Regions from separate parts of the Sphingomonas sp. ID0503 genome, predicted to be linked through region 1. Evidence: predicted binding sites of a transcription regulator. Region 1 holds the regulator's gene; each other region holds the start of a gene.
The links. The regulator LexA, encoded in region 1, represses DNA repair genes until DNA is damaged. The targets are predictions, from matches to a motif close to GTTCCNCNCTTGTTCT.
Positions count from the first base shown of each region.

Region 1 (7,033 bases):
GCTTGTCAAGCACCTCGGTCGCTGCCTTCGACAGCACCTTCGCGCGCGGATCGAAGTTCTTGTAGACGCGGTGGCCGAAGCCCATCAGGCGGAACGGATCGTCCTTGTTCTTGGCGCGTGCGATGTACTCCGGGATACGATCCGGCGTGCCGATCTCACGCAGCATGTTGAGCGCCGCCTCGTTGGCACCGCCATGCGCCGGGCCCCAGAGGCAGGCGATGCCCGCCGCCATGCAGGCGAACGGGTTCGCGCCGGACGAGCCGGCAAGGCGCACGGTCGAGGTGGACGCGTTCTGCTCATGATCGGCATGGAGGATGAAGATCTTGTCCATCGCGGACTCGATCACGGGATCGACCTCATACTCTTCCGCGGGCACGCCGAAGGTCATGCGCAGGAAGTTGCCGGTGTAAGACAGGTCGTTCTTCGGATAGAGGAAAGGCTGACCGACCGAGTACTTGTACGCCATCGCCGCGATCGTCGGGATCTTGGCGATCAGCCGGTGGCTGGCGATCTTGCGCTGCTCGGGGTCGTCGATGTCCGTGGAGTCATGGTAGAAGGCGGAAAGCGCGCCAACCACACCGCACATGATCGCCATCGGGTGCGCATCACGCCGGAAGCCACGGTAGAAGGTCGCCAGTTGCTCGTGGACCATCGTGTGGCGGGTGATGGTGTAGGTGAAGTCCTTCAGCCCCTCGGCGCTCGGCAGGTCACCGTTCAGCAGAAGGTAGGCGACCTCCATGAAGCTCGACTTCTCGGCCAGCTGATCGATCGGATAACCGCGGTGGAGGAGGACGCCGGCATCGCCATCGATATAGGTGATCTTGGACCGGCAGCTCGCGGTCGAGGTGAAGCCCGGATCATAGGTGAAGCGGTCGGTCGCGCCGTAAAGCTTTCGGATGTCGACGACCTCCGGCCCGATGGTGCCGTTCAGGATCGGGTATTCGCCGCCCTGGCCTTCGATCTCGATCTTCGCGCTTCCGCCCATATGATGGTCTCCAAAGATGCCGGCCGGTCAGGCCAGCCGGTCGTTCAGTCTTGCCAGGCTCTCGTCGCGACCGAGCAGCACCAGCACGTCGAAAATACCCGGCGAGGTGGTCCTCCCGGTCAGCGCCGCCCTGAGCGGCTGCGCCACCTTGCCAAGTCCCACCCCCGCCGACTCCGCGACACCCCGCACCGCAGCGTCGATCGGTCCTTCGGCCCACTCGGTCACGCCGTCAAGTGCGTCACGCAATTGCAGCAGAAGCTCTGCCGCACCGCCCTCCAGCAGAGCCGCCGCCTTGTCCTCTATGTCGATCGGTCGCGTTCGAAACAGGAAGCTTGCACCCACCGCCAGCTCATTCAGGTCCTTGGCGCGGACCTTCAGCACCGGCATGGCGCGGCGCAGCAATTCGGCATCCACATCGCGTCCGGTCGCGGCCTGAACGAGGGGCAGGACCAGATCGGCCAACCTGCCGTCATCCGCATCGCGAATGTAGATACCGTTCAAGTTCTCGATCTTCTTCACGTCAAACCTGGAAGGCGATCGCCCGATGCCGTTGAGATCGAAGAGCGCGATCGCCCGGTCGCGGGAGATCACCTCCTCGTCGCCATGCCCCCAGCCGAGACGGAGCAGGTAGTTGCACAGCGCCTCGGGCAACAGGCCCATGTCGCGATACGCTTCGACGCCCAAAGCACCGTGTCGTTTCGACAGCTTCGCCCCGTCCGCACCGTGGATCAGCGGGACGTGCGCATAGACCGGCTCCGGCCAGCCCATCGCGCGGATCAGCGCCAACTGACGGAAGGCGTTGTTGAGGTGGTCGTCGCCGCGGATGACATGGGTGACGCCCATGTCGTGGTCGTCTACCACCACCGCCAGCATATAGGTGGGCGTGCCGTCGGAGCGGAGGAGGACCATGTCGTCCAGCTCGGCATTTCGCACCGTTACCGGACCCTGCACGCGATCCTCGATGGTCACCTCGCCCTCGCGCGGTGCCTTCAGGCGGACGACGAAGGGGGCGTCACCACCCTCGGAAGGATCGCGGTCGCGCCAGCGGCCGTCATAGCGGAGCGGCAGGCCCTTGGCTTTTTGCTCGGCGCGCATCACCTCCAGTTCCTCGGCGGTGGCGAAGCACTTATAGGCATGGCCCCGCGCCAGCAGATTGCGCGCCACCTCGGCATGACGATCGGCGCGGGCGAACTGGAACACAGCGTCCCCATCCCAGTCGAGGCCAAGCCAGCGCATCCCGTCCAGGATCGCGTCGATCGCCGGCTGGGTGGAGCGGGCGCGATCGGTGTCCTCAATGCGAAGCAGGAACTTGCCGCCGGTGTGCCGGGCGTAGAGCCAGTTGAACAGGGCGGTGCGCGCGCCCCCGATGTGCAGGAAGCCGGTGGGGGAGGGGGCGAAGCGCGTGACGACCGGGGTGGCCGCCGCTGCCGGGGTGCTTGCGCTCAAGCGCATATTCTCCAAGGATCGGCCCCGAAATCATCCGAAGGCCCAGGAAATCGGCACGGCCCCTAGCATAGCCCTCCGCCTGCTTCAAACCACGTCGCCGGTACGGGCCGACGCGCGGATTGAAGCCGTGTTGGAGGCGGAGCGGGACCATCTGCCGCTTTGGCTACCGGTCGCTTTTGGCGCAGGCATCGCGGCCTGGTTCGCGGTTCCGACACAGGACGGCTGGATCGGGTTCCTCGCCATCGCAGGCGCGATCGGCGTAGCCGCCGGTGCTTCGGGCCATGGTGGCCGCTTCTCGCGCGCTATCCTCATAGGCGCACTCGCGGCCGTTCTGGGCTGCCTCGCGATTTGGGCCAAGGCGGAGCGGGTCGCCGCTCCGCGCCTCGATCGTCCCCGTGTCGTGACGCTGTCCGGTCCGGTCGAGCGCGTCGAAGGCCTGCCGGCACGCGGCCTCATTCGCCTGACGATCGCCACACCGCTCACGGCGGGCGGTCCACCCGCCCGCGCCCGTGTGAATGTGGCAGAGGAGGATGTGCCTGCCGGCCTTAGCATCGGCGATACATTGTCGCTCCGCGCCCGCCTGATGCCGCCAGGTGAGCCGGTTCTGCCGGGCGCATATGACTTCGCCCGCGTTGCCTGGTTCGACGGCATCGGCGCGACCGGTCGGGCCTTTGCCCCTGTTACGATCACGGCAAAGGGTGAGCCGCCATTCGGCCTTTCCCGCCTGCCGCAATGGCGGGCGCAGCTTTCCCGCCACATCGAGGCGCAACTGCCCGGCTCGCCCGGCGGCATCGCTACCGCCTTCGTGACCGGAGACGAAGGCGCGATTGCGGACGCGGATGCCGAGGCGATGCGGCGCAGCGGTCTCGCGCACCTTCTGTCAATCAGCGGTCTGCATGTCACCGCCGTTGTCGGCGCGGCGATCCTGCTGACGATGCGTCTCCTCGCGCTTAGCCCACGTCTTGCGCTGCACTGGCCGCTGCCGCTCATTGCGGGCGGAGCGGGGGCCGTCGCCGCGATCGGCTACACGCTGCTCAGCGGCGGCGAGGTGCCGACAGTCCGGTCGTGCATCGCCGCACTCCTCGTCCTCGGCGGCCTTGCGCTTGGGCGGCAGGCGATCACCCTGCGGCTGGTGGCGACGGGCGCGCTGCTCGTTCTCGTCTTCTGGCCGGAGGCGCTGGCCGGTCCCAGTTTCCAGATGAGCTTCACCGCCGCGACCGCGATCGTGGCGCTCCACGAACTCCCGCTCACCCGCCGCCTGCTCGCGCGCCGGGAAGAGGGTAGGGGATGGCGGCTCCTGCGCGCGCTCGGCGGACTGATCGCCACCGGTCTCCTCATCGAAGCGGCGCTCGCCCCGATCGCTTTGTTCCACTTCCATAAGGCTGGCCTCTACGGCGCTTTCGCGAACATCGTCGCCATCCCCCTCAGCACCTTCGTCATCATGCCTCTGGAGGCGGTGGCGCTGCTGCTCGACATCATCGGCCTCGGCGCGCCGTTATGGTGGGCGACCGGATTGGCAATCGAGGCGCTGCTCGCCATCGCCCGTGCCGCCGGCGACGCACCGGGCGCGGTCGCCGCTCTCCCGTCGATGCCGCCTGCCGCTTTCGCTCTGATGGTGGCGGGCGGGCTGTGGCTTGCGCTGTGGCGCACACGCCTGCGCCTATGGGGCCTGGCACCGGCGCTGATCGGAGTAGCAATGGCTCTCATGACTCCTGCGCCGGACCTCCTCGTCACGGGTGACGGTCAGCACTTGGCGCTGCGGACATCCGATGGACGCTTCGCCCTGCTTCGGCCCCGTGCCCGAGACTACACCCGCGACACGCTCGCCGAAATTGCCGGCAGCGACGAAGCCCTTCTCGATCTCGAAATGCTCCCCAACGCCCGCTGCACCCGCGACTTCTGCATGGCGCGCGTCGCGCGGGGTGGGCGAAGCTGGACGGTCCTGGCGAGCCGCAGCGACCAGTTCGCGCCGATCCGCCAAACCAATCGAGCCTGCGCGATGGCCGACATTGCCGTTAGCGACCGGCGACTGCCGCGCAGCTGCCGCCCAAGATGGATTAAGGCCGACCGAACGCTCCTCGCGGAGACCGGCGGCCTGGCCATAGACTTCGACCGTGTCCGCGTAACGGCAGCACGTCTGCCGCGCGACGATCACCCCTGGCGCGCGGTCCGGCTCAATACCGCCGCAACAGCCCGGCCAGCCGGCCCTGGATCCGCACCTGCGCTGGGGCGTAGCGTTGCGGATCATAGGCGCGGTTCGCCGGATCGAGGCGCACCATCTGCCCCTCACGGCGGAAATACTTGAGCGTGGCCTCGGCGTCATCGACGAGAGCGACGACGATCTCGCCCTCCCTCGCACTATCGACGCGGCGGATGAGCGCATAGTCGCCGTCGAGAATGCCGGCCTCCACCATCGAATCTCCGGAAACTTCGAGGGCGTAATGCTCACCGGGGCCCAGGAGGGCGGCGGGAACGGAGAGTGAGCTTTGCCCCTCCAGCGCCTCGATCGGCATGCCGGCCGCGATACGCCCGTGCAGCGGAATCTCGATCACGTCGTTGGCCGCAACCGGCGGTGTCACCGGCACTTCGCTCTTCACCGGCGTGTTGGTGTTCGCGGCCGCAGGTGCCGCCTTCTTCGCCGGAACTCCCTCAGGCAGCCGAAGAATTTCCAGCGCGCGGGCGCGGTTCGGCAGGCGGCGGATGAAGTTGCGCTCCTCAAGCGCGCTGATCAGGCGGTGCACGCCGGATTTAGACTTCAAGTCCAGCGCCTCTTTCATCTCCTCGAACGAAGGCGACACTCCGCTCTCCGCCAGACGGTCGCTGATGAAGCAGAGGAGGTCGTGTTGCTTGCGCGTCAGCATGTCGGTGCCCTCACTCGGGAACGAATGTGGAACAGGTAGTGAATGTTCCGCGATGCTGTCAACAACATTCGCTTGGGGCGAACTCAGTCGCCGGTCAACAGGCGCTCGGTCGCGGTCCGGACATCCGCCTGCCGCATCAGGCTCTCGCCCACCAGGCAGGCACGCACGCCATATTCGGCCAGCCGGTCGAGATCGGCGCGGCTGCCAAGGCCGCTCTCGGCGACGATCAGGCTGCCTTCGGGCGCAAGCGCGGCGAGATCGATGGTGCGGCCGATGTCGACGGTGAAGTCGCGAAGGTCGCGGTTGTTGACGCCGATCAGGCGCGACCGCAGGCCGGCGGCGCGCGCCATCTCGGCGGCGTCGTGGACCTCGACCAGCACGTCCATGTCGAGTTCGATCGCCGCCGCCTCGATCTCCGCCATCTGCCCGTCGTCGAGCGCCGCGACGATGATCAGGATCGCGTCCGCACCCATGGCCCGCGCCTCCGCCACCTGCCACGGATCGACCATGAAGTCCTTGCGCAGGCAGGGGAGCCCGCAGGCGGCACGCGCGGCGATCAGGTAATCGGCGCTCCCCTGGAAATACGGCTCGTCGGTGAGGATCGACAGACAGGCGGCACCACCGGCCTCGTAAGCGCGGGCGTGGGCAGGCGGGTCAAAATCCCCTCGGATTAACCCCTTAGAAGGCGATGCTTTCTTGATCTCTGCAATCAGCCCGGTCCCAAGGGTCTCGACTTTCGTGCGTAGCGCCTGCTGGAAGCCGCGCGGCGGTGAAGGAGCAGGCCAGTGCGAAAGGCCCTGCGGCCTGCGCACGGCCACTTCTTCATACTTGGTCTGAAGGATCGCTTGTAAACGGTTAGAGGTCATCGGCTAAAGTCGATCCAGCAGTCGAGCAGCGCCTTGGCCAGCCCCTTGTCGATGGCCTCGGCGGCTTCTTCGGCTCCGTCGCGAAGCCCGTAGACTTCACCGGCCACCTTCAGAGCGGCAGCGGCATTGAGCAGCACGGCATCGCGATAGGGCCCAAGCTCACCCTCCAGCAAGCGGCGCAGCGCGGCGGCGTTGTAGGCGGCGTCACCACCCCTGATGGCGTCGAGGGGATGGTCGGGCAGCCCGGCATCCTCCGGCGTGACCTTGCTGGAGGCGAGGCCGTTCGCCGACAACGTCACGGCGCGGCTCGGCCCCGCGATCGATAACTCGTCGAGGTTCTCCTCGCCCGCGACCACCATCGCGGCATCGCTGCCGAGCAGCTCGAGTGCCTCGGCCATCGTTTCGAGGTAATCGACCCGAGCCACCCCAATCAACTGGCGGCGCACCCCTGCGGGATTGCAGAGCGGACCGAGCAGGTTGAGGATCGTCCGCCGCCCGATTGCCTTGCGGACCGTCGCAAGGCGACCGAGCGCCGGGTGGTACTTCTGCGCGAAGAAGAAGGCGATGCCGAGGTCGGCCAGGCTCTCCTCCGCCGTCTCTGCGGCGCGATCGAGATCGAGACCGAGCGCCTCCAGCGTGTCCGCAGCCCCGGCCTTTGAGGAGGCGGCGCGGTTGCCGTGCTTGGCGACCGGTACGCCGCAGGCCGCGACGACCAGCGCCACCGCCGTCGAGATGTTGAGGCTGTGCGCGCCGTCACCGCCGGTGCCGCAGACGTCGATTGCGTTGGCGGGAGCGGCCGCGCGGATCATGCGGGCGCGCAGCGCGCGCGCGGCGGCGGCGATCTCGATGCTGGTCTCGTCGCGCTCCGCCATGGT
Region 1 covers NZ_JBLZUR010000002.1:1,820,032-1,827,064, reverse strand. Annotated here, with positions in the region: gene ACM608_RS09860 (citrate synthase) at 1-985, opposite strand, end outside; gene gltX (glutamate--tRNA ligase) at 1,013-2,437, opposite strand; partial or broken gene ACM608_RS09850 (ComEC/Rec2 family competence protein) at 2,352-4,073, shown strand; gene lexA (transcriptional repressor LexA) at 4,606-5,292, opposite strand; gene trpC (indole-3-glycerol phosphate synthase TrpC) at 5,376-6,158, opposite strand; gene trpD (anthranilate phosphoribosyltransferase) at 6,155-7,033, opposite strand, start outside.

Region 2 (7,033 bases), 980 kb from region 1:
CTCGCACAGCCTGGGCATGAACGGTGCCTTCGCCCATCCCGTCTACCTGACGCCCTGCCCGCCGGGCAGCGTCACCTGCGCGGCCGGCGGCTTCATCAAGGACAGCAACGTCTTCAACTTCAGCTCGCTCTATCCGGCCGGTTTCACCCCCCGCTTCGTCGGCGTGAAGGATCAGGCCTATGGCGTGCTCGGCGTAAAGGGCGAGGTGTCGGACCTGCGCTACGACCTGTCCGCCTCACTGGCCCGCAATTCGCTAGACCTGTCGATGTACCAGTCGCTGAACGCGTCCTACGGACCGCTGTCTCAGACCGAGTTCAAGTTCGGCAAGCTGATCCAGAAGGAGTTCAACGCCAACGCCGACTTCACCTATGAGGTCGATGCCGGCCTCGCCAGCCCGATCACCATCGCTTTCGGCGGCGAGTTCCGCCGCGAGTCCTACACCTCGACGGCGGGCGACGAACAATCCTACGGTATCGGCCCGTACAGCACGCAGCCGCTTTACGTCGAAACCGCGCCGGGTGTCTTCGTGCTCGACTCGACCGTCAGCATGTCCCCTGGCGCCAGCGGCTATGGCGGCACCAGCCCCAACTCCGCCGGCACGACCACCCAGAAGAGTTGGGGCGGCTATCTCAGCGTCGAGGCGGACGTCACCGACACGCTCACCCTCGGCGCGGCGGGGCGCTACGAACATTACAACACCTTCGGCAGCGCCAAGGTCGGTAAGATCAACGCGCTGTGGAAGGCGACCCCCGGGGTCTCGGTGCGCGGCACGGTCGGCACCGGCTTCCACGCGCCATCGCCAGGCCAGGCCGCGACCGAGATCCTCACCACCTCCTTCAGCGCTGGCGTTCAGGTCCAGACCGGCACCTACCCGGTCGACAGCCCGATCGCTCAGTATTTCGGCGCTGTCGGCCTCAAGCCGGAGAAATCGACCAACTACGGCCTCGGCCTCGTGCTCGAACCGATGACCGACTTCACCGTCACCATCGACGCCTATCAGATCAAGGTCCGCAACCGCATCAGCATCACCTCGTCCTTCGGCGTGACGGCGGCGGACCTGATCGCGCAACCTGCGTTGGCGGCAGTTGGCGAGGGCGGCGACGTCAACTACTTCACCAACGGCTTCGACACGCGCACGCGCGGCGTCGACGTCGTCGCCAACTACAAGATCAACGCCCTCGACAATCCTCTCAACCTGACGATCGCGTACAACTACAACAAGAACAAGGTGACCAGTCACAATCCCGTCGCGATCAACGATGCCCGCATCTACGACATCAGCCATTACTCGCCTCGGCACCGGCTGAACGCTTCGGGCGTCTACTCGATCGGCGACTTCACGTTGACCGTCCGGGAGAACTTCTACTCGTCATGGTCCACCGAACAGGACTATCCGGGCGACAAGTTCGGTTCCGAATTCACCACCGACATCGACGTCAGCTACACCCTGTCCGATCACTATACGCTCTCGGTCGGCGCGACGAACCTGTTCAACAACTATCCGGACAAGATCAAGAATACGGTCGACAACCCGATCTACCCGATCACCGGCGGCACCGCCGACGGTCAGGTCTATCCGCGCAGCGGCGGCCCCTTCGGCATGAACGGCGGCTTCTGGTACGGCCGCGTCCGCGTGAAGTTCTGACGGCGATCACTCCGCGCCCGGTTCACGCCGGGCGCGGAGACCGGATTGCTAGTCCAGTTCCCGCCCCGCCGTCTCCGGCAGCCAGATCAGCGTCACCACCAGCGCCATCGCGACCACCGCGACGGTGTACCAAAGGCCGGCGAAGGGATCGCCCGTCCGCGCCACGATGTACTGGCTGATCAGCGGCAGGAACCCGCCGAAATACCCCGTCCCGATATGATAGGGCACCGACAGCGACGTATAGCGGATGCGTGCCGGAAAAAGCTCGACCAGCAACGCCGCGACCGGGCCATAGGTCATCCCCGACAGGAACCCGATCAGCGCGATCACCATGACGATCTGCACCGATCGGGAGAGTGGCGGCGTGATCTTGTCCAGCGGATAGCCCGCCCGCGTCAGCGCCCCCTCGATCGCCGCCTTGTCCGATGCGTCGACCGGCTCGCCCCCGATCGTCAGCACCGGCGCCGCGCCGACTGCGCCCGTGGCCTTGGTATAGGACACGCCCTTCTTCGACAGCACGTCCAGCACCTTGCCGCAGGCGGTCGGCTGCTCCTTCTGCGCGAAGGGATCGTAGGTGCAGTCGCTGCCGGTCACGACCACCGGCGCGCGGGCGCTGGCGGCGGCAAGCTCGGGATTGCCGCTCGCCGCCATCCAGTGGAACAGCGGGAAGATGGCGAGGATGGTGAGCGCATAGCCGATCACGATCGGCTTCTTCCGCCCGATCTTGTCCGACACCCAGCCGAACAGGATGAACCAGAACAGGCTGACCACCGCGCCCGCCCCCACGATCGCGCGGGCGGGCGTGTCGGCGATATGCAGCGTGTTCTGCAGGAAATAGAGCGCCTGGAACTGCGCGGTGTACCAGATGACGGTCAGCCCCGCCGCGAGGCCGAACAGCGCCACCAGCACCAGCTTGACGTTGCCCCAGCTGGCGAAGGTCTCCTTCAGCGGCGCCTTGGCGATGTCGCCGCTCGCCTTCATCGCCTGGAACACCGGACTTTCGTGCAGCATCAGCCGCACCCAGAGCGATAGGGCGAGGAGCACGATCGAGAACAGGAACGGGATGCGCCATCCCCAGGCCTGCCACGCCTCGTCGCCGACGGCGAGTTGCGCGGTGATCGTGACGATCAGGCTGAGGAGGAAGCCGCCGATCACGCCAGCCTGGATGAAGCTAGTATAGAACCCCCGCTTGCCCGCCGGCGCGTGCTCCGCGACATAGATCGCCGCCCCGCCATATTCACCGCCCAGCGCCAGCCCCTGGAACACGCGCAGCACGACCAGGAGCAGCGGGGCGGCCACGCCGATGCTGGCATAGGAGGGCATGGCGCCCACCAGTGCGGTGGCAAGGCCCATCACCACGATCGTCGCGAGGAACGTGTACTTCCGCCCCAGCCGATCGCCGAAATGGCCGAACAACGCGGCCCCGATCGGCCGCATCCCGAACCCGATGCCGAAGGTCGCGAGCACCAGCAGGAACTGCGCCGTCTCGTTCCCCGCCGGAAAGAACTGCCGCCCGATGATCGCGGCAAGCGTGCCATAGATGAAGAAGTCGTACCATTCGAACACCGTGCCGAGCGTCGACGCGACGATCACCAGCCGGTTACGCGCGGCCTCACTCTGCGCGGGTGTGTGCGATGACATATGGCCCCCTCTCCTCGCCCCGGTATTACGGGGAGCGAACAGAAGGGCAAGCGCTTGGCATCGGAAGAGATCGGAGGGCGGACCCATCCCCTCTTGCGCGCGCAGGCGCAGGCGCACCTGCGTTGGGTTGCGACCTTTGCGGCTTTCAACGCCGCTGCGGTTCCTAAATTACGGCAACAGTGACGAAATGAATCTCCGGAACCTTCAGGGGGCCTTTGAAGCCATTATCCCGCACGTGATCCGGGGTTCCGCTTCGTCGGGCGGTCCGCAAGGCAGCGGGATCCGGGATCACGTCCGAGATGACGAACTATCTGGCAAATGGCGGCAACGGCGCGGGGATCGTCGGGTCGTACGCCTTCCAGTCCTCGCCCAGGGCGGTCAGCGCGCTGGATGCGACCTGCCCCTGCGTCAGGCAGTCGCCCGACGGGGCCGCGCCCTGCTTCACCGCCGGGCCCATCGCGGCGAACCAGATCTCGTTCGATCCGGCGAAGCCGTTCTTCCTGATCTCCTCCGGCGTGCCGGGCTTGTTGGCGGCGACCACGGCGGCGGCGCTGGCGTGATAGGTCCAGTTCACATTCGGCGCCGCCCCGCGTCCGTGATCGGTGGTGACGATCAGCGTCGTCCGCCCGCGATAGTCCGGGTCGGCCTGCGCCGCCTCCCAGATCTGGCGGATCTGGTCGTCGGTGCGGTTCGCGGCATAGAGGTACTGGTTGTACTGCCCGGCATGGGCGACCTCGTCGGTCTCCCCGAAGGCGACGTAGAGCACGCGCGGCTTGGGGCCGCGGATCGCATCGATCGCCTGCCGCACGGCGAGCACGTCGGTCGGCGACTTGTTGCCCGGAATACCGGCGTTCACGGCCACGCCGCTCCGCTTGTCGTTGATGATGTAGGGGAACGCATCCCACATCGACACCGCCGCGACCTTGCCCTGGAAGCCCGGCCGCTTGTTCAGCCATTCCAGCCAGGTCGTGTTCTTGTTGTAGACCTTGTCGTTGCTGCGGATCGCGTCGTCGGGCTTGCCGGTCAGGATCTCGTTATAGCCGGGGTAGGAGAACCACATGCCGTTCGCGACGCGCATGCACTGGCCCTTGTCCTGCTCGCCATAGAGCACGCCCGCCTCCGCCATCTTATGGACGAAGGGCATCAGGGCGGCGGCGCGATCGGGCACGTCCATCCACGCCGCCTTGGCGAGCGGGCGGATCTCGTCATCGGTGAACGCCTTGTCCTCGATCAGCTGGGGATCGGGCCCGCGAAACACCTCCTGCCAGCGCATCCCGTCGAGGGTGACGAGGATCAGGCGCTGGCCGTTGTCCTTGGCAAAGGCGGGGCCAGCAAGCGCCGCGACACCCGCGATCAGAACAGCAACCAACTTCCGCATCTCACCACCCCATCGTCAAGCCGGCGAAGGCCGGCACCACTTGCCACCATAGGAGCCTCGGTCCGACGAGAATCGGCCAGCGGCGGCTTGGCGAGCCTTAGACAGGATAGAAGTCAGTTCGCGGACGCCCGCACTTTCACTGGCGATTCCAGCCACCGCTCCCTATCTCCCCGCTAGCCCTCTCGCCAGAACAGAGCTAGAACACCCCACATGCTGACCCACATCCCCGAGCAGAGGTGCGCCGTATGCTCACGCACATAAGCGTCCGCGGCGCGCGCGAGCACAATCTCAAGGGCGTGGATGTCGACATCCCGCGCGATACGCTGACGGTGATCACCGGCCTCTCCGGCTCCGGCAAGTCCAGCCTCGCCTTCGACACCATCTATGCCGAGGGGCAGCGGCGTTACGTGGAGTCCCTCTCCGCCTATGCGCGCCAGTTCCTGGAGCTGATGCAGAAGCCCGACGTCGATCATATCGAGGGCCTCAGCCCCGCGATCTCGATCGAGCAGAAGACGACCAGCCGCAACCCGCGCTCGACGGTCGCCACCGTGACCGAGATCTACGACTATATGCGCCTGCTCTGGGCGCGGGTCGGCGTGCCCTATTCGCCCGCCACCGGCCTGCCGATCGCCGCGCAGACGGTCAGCCAGATGGTGGACCGCGTCATGGCCCTGCCGGAGGGCACCCGCCTCTACCTCCTCGCCCCGGTCGTGCGCGGGCGCAAGGGCGAGTACCGCAAGGAACTCGCGCAATGGCAGAAGGACGGCTTCACCCGCGTCCGCATCGACGGCGAGTTCCACGAGATCGAGTCCGCCCCCGCGCTCGACAAGAAGTACAAGCACGACATCGAGGTGGTGGTCGACCGCCTCGCCGTTCGCGAAGGCATCGAAAGCCGCCTCGCCGACAGCTTCGAAACCGCGCTGAAGCTGGCCGAGGGGCTGGCCTATGTGGATCTGGCCGACGGCGCGCTGCCGGATGCCGACCGCACCGCCTCGGGCGCGAAGATGAAGGGCGCGGGCGTGCCCGACAACCGCATCGTCTTCTCCGAAAAGTTCGCCTGCCCCGTCTCCGGCTTCACCATTCCGGAGATCGAGCCGCGCCTCTTCTCCTTCAACGCCCCGCAAGGCGCCTGCCCCACCTGCGACGGCCTCGGCGAGAAGCTCCTCTTCGATCCCAACCTCGTCGTCCCCAATGAGGCGCTGACGATCAAGAAGGGCGCGATCGTCCCCTGGGCCAAGTCGAACCCGCCCAGCCCCTATTACATGCAGGTGCTGGCCAGCCTCGCCCGCGCCTATGACTTCACCCTCGACACCCCCTGGCGCGACCTTCCCGAGGAGACGCAGGCCGTCATCCTCACCGGCACCAAGGGCAAGCCCGTCACCCTCCGCTTCATCGACGGCAAGAAGTCGTACGAGGTCAACAAGCCCTTCGAGGGCGTGATCGGCAACCTCAACCGCCGCATGCTCCAGACCGAGAGCGCGTGGATGCGGGAGGAGCTGGCGCAGTACCAGACGCCCTCCCCTTGCGAGACCTGCGGCGGCGCGCGCCTCAAGCCCGAGGCGCTGGCCGTCAAGATCGCCGGGCAGGACATCAGCCACGCCACCCACCTCTCGGTGGTCGACGCCCTCGCCTTCTTCTCGGGCCTCACGGAGGGCATGACCGATCAGCAGAAGGCGATCGCCGAACGCATTCTGAAGGAGATTGTCGAGCGGCTCGGCTTCCTCAACAATGTCGGCCTCGACTACCTCAATCTCGACCGCACCTCCGGCACCCTCTCCGGCGGGGAGAGCCAGCGCATCCGCCTTGCCAGCCAAATCGGCTCCGGCCTGTCCGGCGTGCTCTACGTCCTCGACGAGCCGTCGATCGGCCTGCACCAGCGCGACAACGACATGCTGCTTGCCACCCTCCGCCGCCTCCGCGATCTCGGCAACACCGTGCTCGTCGTGGAGCATGACGAGGACGCGATCCGCTCCGCCGACTACGTCATCGACATGGGGCCGGGTGCGGGCAAGCGTGGGGGCGAGGTGATCGCCGCCGGCACGCTCGATCAGGTCCTCGCCAACGACGCCAGCCTCACCGCCGACTACCTGACCGGCCGGCGCGAGATCGCCGTCACCCCCACCCGCCGCAAGGGCAACGGCAAGAAGCTGACGGTGAAGAACGCCCGCGCCAACAACCTGCGCGGCGTCAGCGCGTCGATCCCGCTCGGCACCTTCACCTGCATCACCGGCGTCTCGGGATCGGGCAAGTCCAGCTTCACGCTCGACACGCTCTATGCCGGCGCCGCCCGCGCGCTGAACGGCGCGCGCGTGATCTGCGGCCCGTGCGACGGGATCGACGGCCTTCAGCATCTCGACAAGGTGATCGAC
Region 2 covers NZ_JBLZUR010000002.1:836,142-843,174, reverse strand. Annotated here, with positions in the region: gene ACM608_RS05035 (TonB-dependent receptor plug domain-containing protein) at 1-1,645, shown strand, start outside; gene ACM608_RS05030 (MFS transporter) at 1,694-3,286, opposite strand; gene ACM608_RS05025 (alkaline phosphatase family protein) at 3,594-4,664, opposite strand; gene uvrA (excinuclease ABC subunit UvrA) at 4,910-7,033, shown strand, end outside.
Region 2: the regulator LexA is predicted to act here: its motif matches at 4,852-4,867, upstream of uvrA (excinuclease ABC subunit UvrA).

Region 3 (7,033 bases), 1.3 Mb from region 1:
ACGCAACGGGGGCGGTGTGCTCCGGAAAGAAGGTGCTGGCCCGGTCCGCGAACCATTCAAGGATCGGGTGCCCGTCCCACAGGTACTGCACGGTCGGCCAAGACCGTTCCTGCATTTTCGCCTGGTCGATAGCCTGATTGATGACCTGCGCCTCGTCTGTCAGTTCGATCCGGTCCCCGGGCCCGACCGCCTCTTCTGGCATGTACCGCCCGTCGACCGCCCCTTCACTCGCGTATCCGAAGCCATCGCGGGCACGCATATCCTCCGGGATCGTCATCCGGATCATCCGCTCTTCCTGAACGACGGACGGCGCGACAGCGAAGACGCACTCCTCGGGGCGAGAGAGGCGCTCGATCATGGCCGTGGCGTAGGTGAACGTGTCTTTGAACAGGCGAGGAGGAGCCAGGTCTGCAGCCACCTCCGCCTTCCGCGGGGCGGGGATCGCATAGTCACCGAAAAGGGCGGCGAACTCATCGTCCAGAGACAAATGGCTCGTGGCCTCCGCGGCCCGCGCGTCCATTTGCGCCTCGAATGCGTCGGCGCCGATCCCTGCGGCAACTGCCTCGGCGACCACGGTCTCCTCTCCCTCAGTGTCCCCGGCTCCTAGGAAAACGGCCGGATCCCCGACCCCCTCCTGAGCCGCCACGTCCTTCGCAACCAGCTTCTCGAGCACCCACATCTGCCGGACCTTCGGATGGGTGCTCTCCCCGACGAAATAGGTGATCTGGGGTGGCCGGTCCTGTCCGTACCGGTCGATGCGTCCGTTCCGCTGCTGAAATCGCAGGAGAGACCAAGGCAAGTCGAAGTGGATTAGCCGGTGGCACTGAAAGTGCAGATTGAGGCCCTCCGATGCCATGTCGGAGGCGATCAGGATCCGGACCGAGGACCGCGCCTGCCCGAATGCCTCAATCACCTGCTGGGTCCGGACGTCCGCCTCGACGCTGCCCCCGTCGACCCGGGCCACCTGCTCGCCCGATAGGCCCAGATCCAGTCGCAGGCGCTCGGAGAGCCAGGAGACGGTGGCAATCCGTTCGGAGAAGATCACAAGCCTGTCTCGTGGGTCTCGTCCGGTCCAGCGCAGGTCGCGCAGCAGCTGCAGGAGATCCTGATACTTACTGAACGCGACCGTATCGATCGCATCTACTTGGCTTGCCAGAGCCAGTAGCCGGTCCCGGTCCTCCGGAGTGCCGCGGGCGGTCCCATTCTCGATCCCTCGGATGCGCCGCTCAAGGGTTTCACGGCAGGCAGCCGGGCTCGAGAAGATCGCCTTGGCGAGCGTGGTCCGGAACAAGTCGATCGCACGTCCCCGAGACGACTCCTCGTCCAAATCGAGATGCAGGTCTGCAACGGATTGATAAGCGAGCTCCTCCTGGGGGCTGAGCGGGAAAGAGCGCCGGAACAGCTCCCGCTTCGGAACCTCCCGGCCGATATCCGCGACCACCTCGGGGGAGGTCCGAAACCGGCGCACCACCAGGTCCTCAATGTCGCTCCGGTGCAGGCGGGACGGGTCGGGAACTCGGGTCGGGTCCAGCATCTCGATCAGGCTGGCGAAGCTCTCCTGGGACCCGTCGTGCGGGGTAGCGGTCAGCAGAAGGAGCGAGTCGGTCCGGCGCGACAGAAGCCGGGCCAGATCGGCTCGTTGGGAGTTTGTCCCCGTCGTATTTTTGCGGACCGCAGCGTTGTGGGCCTCATCAATGATGATCAAGTCCCAGTAGGAGTGCCGGATCGCGTCCCGGATCTGGGCATCCCGCTTCAGTGTGTCGATCGAGACAATCGACCGGTCGAACTGGTCGAAAACGTTGTAATGGGCCGGGATCCTGTTTCGCATCCGCCGGATCGCTGCGCTGTCGAGCCGCGCAAGCGGGATCGAGAAGCGGGTCCAGAATTCCTTTTGGAACTGGGTCAGCATTGCCCGGGTGGTGACCACGAGTATCCGGTTCGCCCGGCCACGCAGAGCCAATTCGGAAGCGATAAGCCCGGCCTCCAGCGTCTTCCCGAGGCCAACATCATCTGCGATCAGAAGCCGAACGCGATCCTGCGCAAGTGCCCGTTCAACCGGGAGGTGTTGGAACGTCAGGTCATCGATCGCCGCTTGGCCAAGTGTGATGGCGCGTCGGGTAGTAGTCGGCGTGTGGCGGAATGCCGCCTCGAGATGCAGCTTGGTGTCGCTGAGACCCGGGGACGTGTCGGAGACGAGGTGGACCCCGGTCGGATCCAATACGCGTGCATCTTTCTCAAGGTTCCAAACGAACCGGGCCTCTTTGTCGCGAACCAAACCGGAGAGGCCGCGGCAATGTACTTCGCTGTACCCAAGCTTTAGCGTTGAGGCGCCGAGCACCTTCCAGGTCGCTGAGCGCAACTCAATTACGGCCCCGGGCTGAGGCGTGGAATTCATAGCATGCCCCCCGTGATTTCGGCCCGATTAAGTAGAATTATCTGCTGATCCTGCGGACGCCGTGCGGATGGGTCGGTATCGAGCCCGAGCCGCCTGAGAGCGTAATAGAGGAGCGCGCGCTTGACCGGGATCGCGGCCTTGCCGCCTTCCATCCCATAATCGAGCTCGATCGCCTTGCGCTGCCCGGCGCTCAATTGGGGATGCGGCGCAATGATCAGATCGACATCGTCCTGCCAATCCTGATCTCGCGAAGCGAGCGCTTCCGACGCTTTGCTTGAGCGCGTTTCAGCAATGCGGGAAAGTACGAAATCCTTGAATGCGCCGCTCCGATCGCAGTGGGCGCGAGCGTGCCATCGAAAACCGTCGAACACCAAAGCGTGCGGAGCGATCCAGCGCCAGGATGGCTCAGGCGAGGACATCGATTGGTAGAGTACCTCGATCAACTCTTTGCGCTTGATGGCGGTTACGATGGCTCTGAGGATTGGCGCGGAAACGCCGCGCGCCGGCGTGGGAGCGCAAGCGAAGCCCGGAACGCTGCCAATCCATGCGTCGTCGGGCGTGATGACGCCATCGGCGATCGATCGGATCTGCGTGAGATATCTCTCCGCGTCGGGCTTATGGAAGATCGGCTTGAACGATGAGCTTCGGACATAGGTCCGTGCGCTCTTGTCGTAGACCATATTGGTCTCGGCCAGACCCAGATATCTGTTGAGATCGGCAGACGCCTGATTGATCGAAACGCCGAACGTCTCGACGATGTCGCTCCGGTTTACGTGGCCTTCCCAGAACAACCGGAATTCGATGAATTCCAGCCTGTTCTCGACCCCGCGCCGTAAACCTGATTCGCCGTCCATGCCCCGAAGCCCCCACAAAAGCTGGACTGACCAGTTTCTGTATGGGCACACCTATTGGACGGATAGGATTTTGGCAACGCCAATCTACGGCGTCGGACGATCAAGGCGATCCGATCTGGCCGATGCAACGCCTTCTGTAGACGCAAGAAAATTAAGGATGCGTTGCGCCGTCTTTCGCCTGGGGCGACGACCCTTGCGGAGATCTTGCACAAACCGTGGATCTCCGACGACCTGTCTTCCGAACATGCTGGCTCTTGTGCCGCTGCGCGCCAGATATCTTTCGATCTGCTCGAGAAGCTCCATCGCCTTCGACTCGCTTTCCGCTTGTGTTCCCGTTATGTTCCTACTAGGAAGGTTTCCTAGAGTCTAGGATCGAATTTCCTAGACAGATGCGATAGGACCAGCGGCGATGGAAGACGCACGTAGAACCCTGGACGAACTGATCCAGCAACGAGGCTGCAACTACTCCTCGATTTCCCGCCTTCTCGGGCGCAATGCCGCCTATATCCAGCAGTACATCCGGCGCGGCAGCCCCAGGCAGCTGGACGAGCAGGATCGCGCGGTCCTCGCTCGGTTCTTCGGGGTGGATGAAAAGGTCCTTGGCGCTCCCGAGCGGCGATCCGGTCCGGTCGTCGAACTGGTCCATGTCCCGGTTCTCGCTGTCGAGGCCTCTGCCGGACACGGCGCGCTGGCCGAGATGGAAGCCAAATGTGCCCAGTTCGGGTTCGATGAAAAGTGGCTGCGTCGGCTGACCGCCAGCAAGGCGGCGAGCCTTTCGATCATAGCCGTGCACGGGGATTCGATGGAGCCGACGCTGCACGATGGCGACGAGGTCATGGTCGACCTCGGAGACGGCCAATCCCGCCTGCGCGATGGAATCTATGTCTTGCGCATGGATGACATGCTCAGCGTTAAGCGGGTCGCCATCGAACCGCAGGGCAAGCGGGTGTCGGTGCTCAGCGACAATCCTGCCTATCCAAGCTGGCGCGGCATCGAGAAGCGCACGATCAACATCGTCGGCCGCGTTCTTTGGTTCGGCCGCGCGCTGCGCTAGGCACTTGCCAATGTTTGCACTTCTCGCCGCTTCGATCGTTGCCGCCGGGCAAAGCTTCACCTGTACGCCGACGCATGTCTGGGATGGCGATGGCCCTGTCTGGTGCGCCGAAGGCCCGCATATCCGCATCGCCGGGATCGCCGCGCGCGAAATGGACGGCACCTGCCGGACCAACCAGCCCTGCCCCAATGCCTCGGCGATCGAAGCGCGCGACGCGCTCGTCGATATTCTCGGTGGCCCTCGCGGGACGATTTCGACGGGGCATATCGTGGTGCGAGGACCAAGGCTGACCTGCCGGTCCGAAGGTTCGGCAGGAGGCAACAGGACAGCGGCCTGGTGCCGTTTGCCAAGCGGAGCCGATCTCTCCTGCTCCATGATCCACACGCGCACGGTGCTCCGCTGGGACCGCTACTTGTAGGCGCTTGCAATCGTAGCGGCGTCTGCTCGCAAACAGCCGGTTTTTCTGCTCACGCTCTCTGCCACTGGCGGGTAGCATCCTGCTCAAATTAGCTGCCAGCGTGCTCGCCATCATCCGGGGCTGCTCGCAATCGGACATGGCTGCTCACATTATCCGCTCCGGGCGGATGTCAAAGGCGGGTTCATTTCACGGGCCGGATCGTCCCATTTCTCCGTCTCCAACTGGCCATTTCGGGAATGAGCAATCGGGAACATATTTTGGGAAAACGGCTATTTCCCTGCCGTCCGGCGCGCCTTGCGACCGTCAGCCGTCTCCCTGAACCTTCCCAATCGGGAACGCTGTTCAAGGGAGTCACCTATCGCGCCCACGGAGATTATTTGGGCGCACTGTCGATCTCACGGATCAGGCGACGAGCCTCGTCCCCTTCAGGAATGGAGCGGCCACTGTCACGCCACTCGATCGCCGACTTGAAGCCGTGAGCTTGTGCGTGTCGACGGAACCATAGACCCTCGGGATTGTGACGGGTTATTCCATCGAAGACGGTCGCCATCATCTGTGACTGTTCCAGCCCCATGTTGAGCATGACCTGATTGACCACCAGCTTGTGCATGGCGAGGTGGCTCGCAGGCACGCCCGCGATCCTGGTCGCGAGTTTCAATGCCGCATCGTCCAGTTCCCCGGCGGGCACGGCGAGGTTTGCCAATCCCCAGTCCGCGGCCTGCCGCCCCGAAATCAGGTCGCCGGTGAACATCATCTGCTTGGCGCGCGCAGGGCCGAGGCGGTAGGTCCACATGGCTGTCGTCGGACAGCCCCACACGCGGGTAGGCATGTAGCCGATGCGGGCATCCTCGGCCATGATGAGGAGGTCGCAGCATAGCGCGATGTCACTGCCGCCAGCGGCAGCGGCTCCATGCACCTTGGCGATCGTCGGCTTGCTTGAGCGCCAGAGCGCCATGAAGTTTGCGGTATTCCGCTTCATGTGCGCGTAATCGACCATCGGGTCCCAAGGATCGCGCTCCTGCTGGCAGGGATGATCGTCCTCACTCTCGGCATAGCCGACCAGATCGTAGCCGCCGCAGAACCCCTTCCCCGCGCCCTCGACGATAATCGCGTGAACGGTGTCGTCCGCTTCCGCCCATTCGACCGCGGCGCGTATCTCGCCGGGCATATCGTCGTTGATCGCATTCAGCCGTTCGGGACGATTGAGCAACAGCCGCGCGACCCGCCGATTGGACGGATCGTGATCCACGCGCAGCGTCGAGAACTCGGGCATCGCATCTCTCCTTGGTCAGACCTGACTATCAGCGTTCATCATTGACAGTCAACGCTGACTATCAGATTGTCCGGCCATGGAGAGCAAATCCGCCGTCCAGGGGCCGGTGCGTCGGTCCACGCGCCGCGAACAGCGCGAGGCGACGCGCGATCACATCCTTCTCTCCGCAGTCGCTGTGCTGATAGAGTGCGGTGTCGCCGGCACGACGACGCTGGAGGTGCAGAAGCGATCAGGGGTCGGGCGCGGTACGCTCCTGCATCATTTTCCGACCCATGCCGAGCTGCTCTCGGCGACCGTGGCCGAACTGGTCCGTCGCAACGAGGTCACAGTGCTGCGCGAGCATCGCTCCGCCGCACCGGGCGTCGATCCCCTAGCACACGCGATTGTGTCGCTGGCTTCTGCGGCTGAAAGCCCGTCCTACCTCGCCGAACTGGAACTATGGGCCGTAGCCCGGGCAGACCGCCAGCTTCATGCCGCGCTGCGCGGACCCGAGCGCGCTGCCCGCGCCGAGCGCGACCGCGTCGTCGCTGCCCTGTTCGCACCGATTGCCCACCTGCCCGGCTGCGCGACGGTCATCGCCCTGACCCTCGAACTGGTTCGCGGCATAGCCGTATCGGGGGTCCTTCGGTCAGACACAGACCATCGTCACCGGTTGCTGCGGCATTGGATCGACGCAGCGCGGCTGCTCTTGCATCAACCACCCTCGGAACCCGCTCCATGACCTCGGGACTGACTTCATCCTATCGTGCCGCCGATACCTCCCGACCCGTGTGGGAGATGACTGCGGGCGACGCCTTGCGACGAGCGGCGGAGCTGGCAAGGGATCGTGCCGCACTGGTGGAAGCCGCGCCGAAGGGGCTTGCATCCGTGTCCGGCGCGGCCACGACCGATCGCCGGTGGACCTATGTCGAGTTGCTGGTTGATGCGGAGGCGTGCGCCCGCTGGCTGCTCGCACGGTTCGCTCCTGGCGATCATATCTGCCTGTGGGCGCCGAACGTGCCCGAGTGGGTGATCGTCCAATATGGCGCGGCGCTGGCAG
Region 3 covers NZ_JBLZUR010000002.1:522,326-529,358, reverse strand. Annotated here, with positions in the region: gene ACM608_RS03605 (DEAD/DEAH box helicase) at 1-2,395, opposite strand, end outside; gene ACM608_RS03600 (WYL domain-containing protein) at 2,392-3,249, opposite strand; gene ACM608_RS03595 (S24 family peptidase) at 3,659-4,303, shown strand; gene ACM608_RS03590 (thermonuclease family protein) at 4,314-4,721, shown strand; gene ACM608_RS03585 (crotonase/enoyl-CoA hydratase family protein) at 5,095-5,994, opposite strand; gene ACM608_RS03580 (TetR/AcrR family transcriptional regulator) at 6,071-6,715, shown strand; gene ACM608_RS03575 (AMP-binding protein) at 6,772-7,033, shown strand, end outside.
Region 3: the regulator LexA is predicted to act here: its motif matches at 3,578-3,593, upstream of ACM608_RS03595 (S24 family peptidase).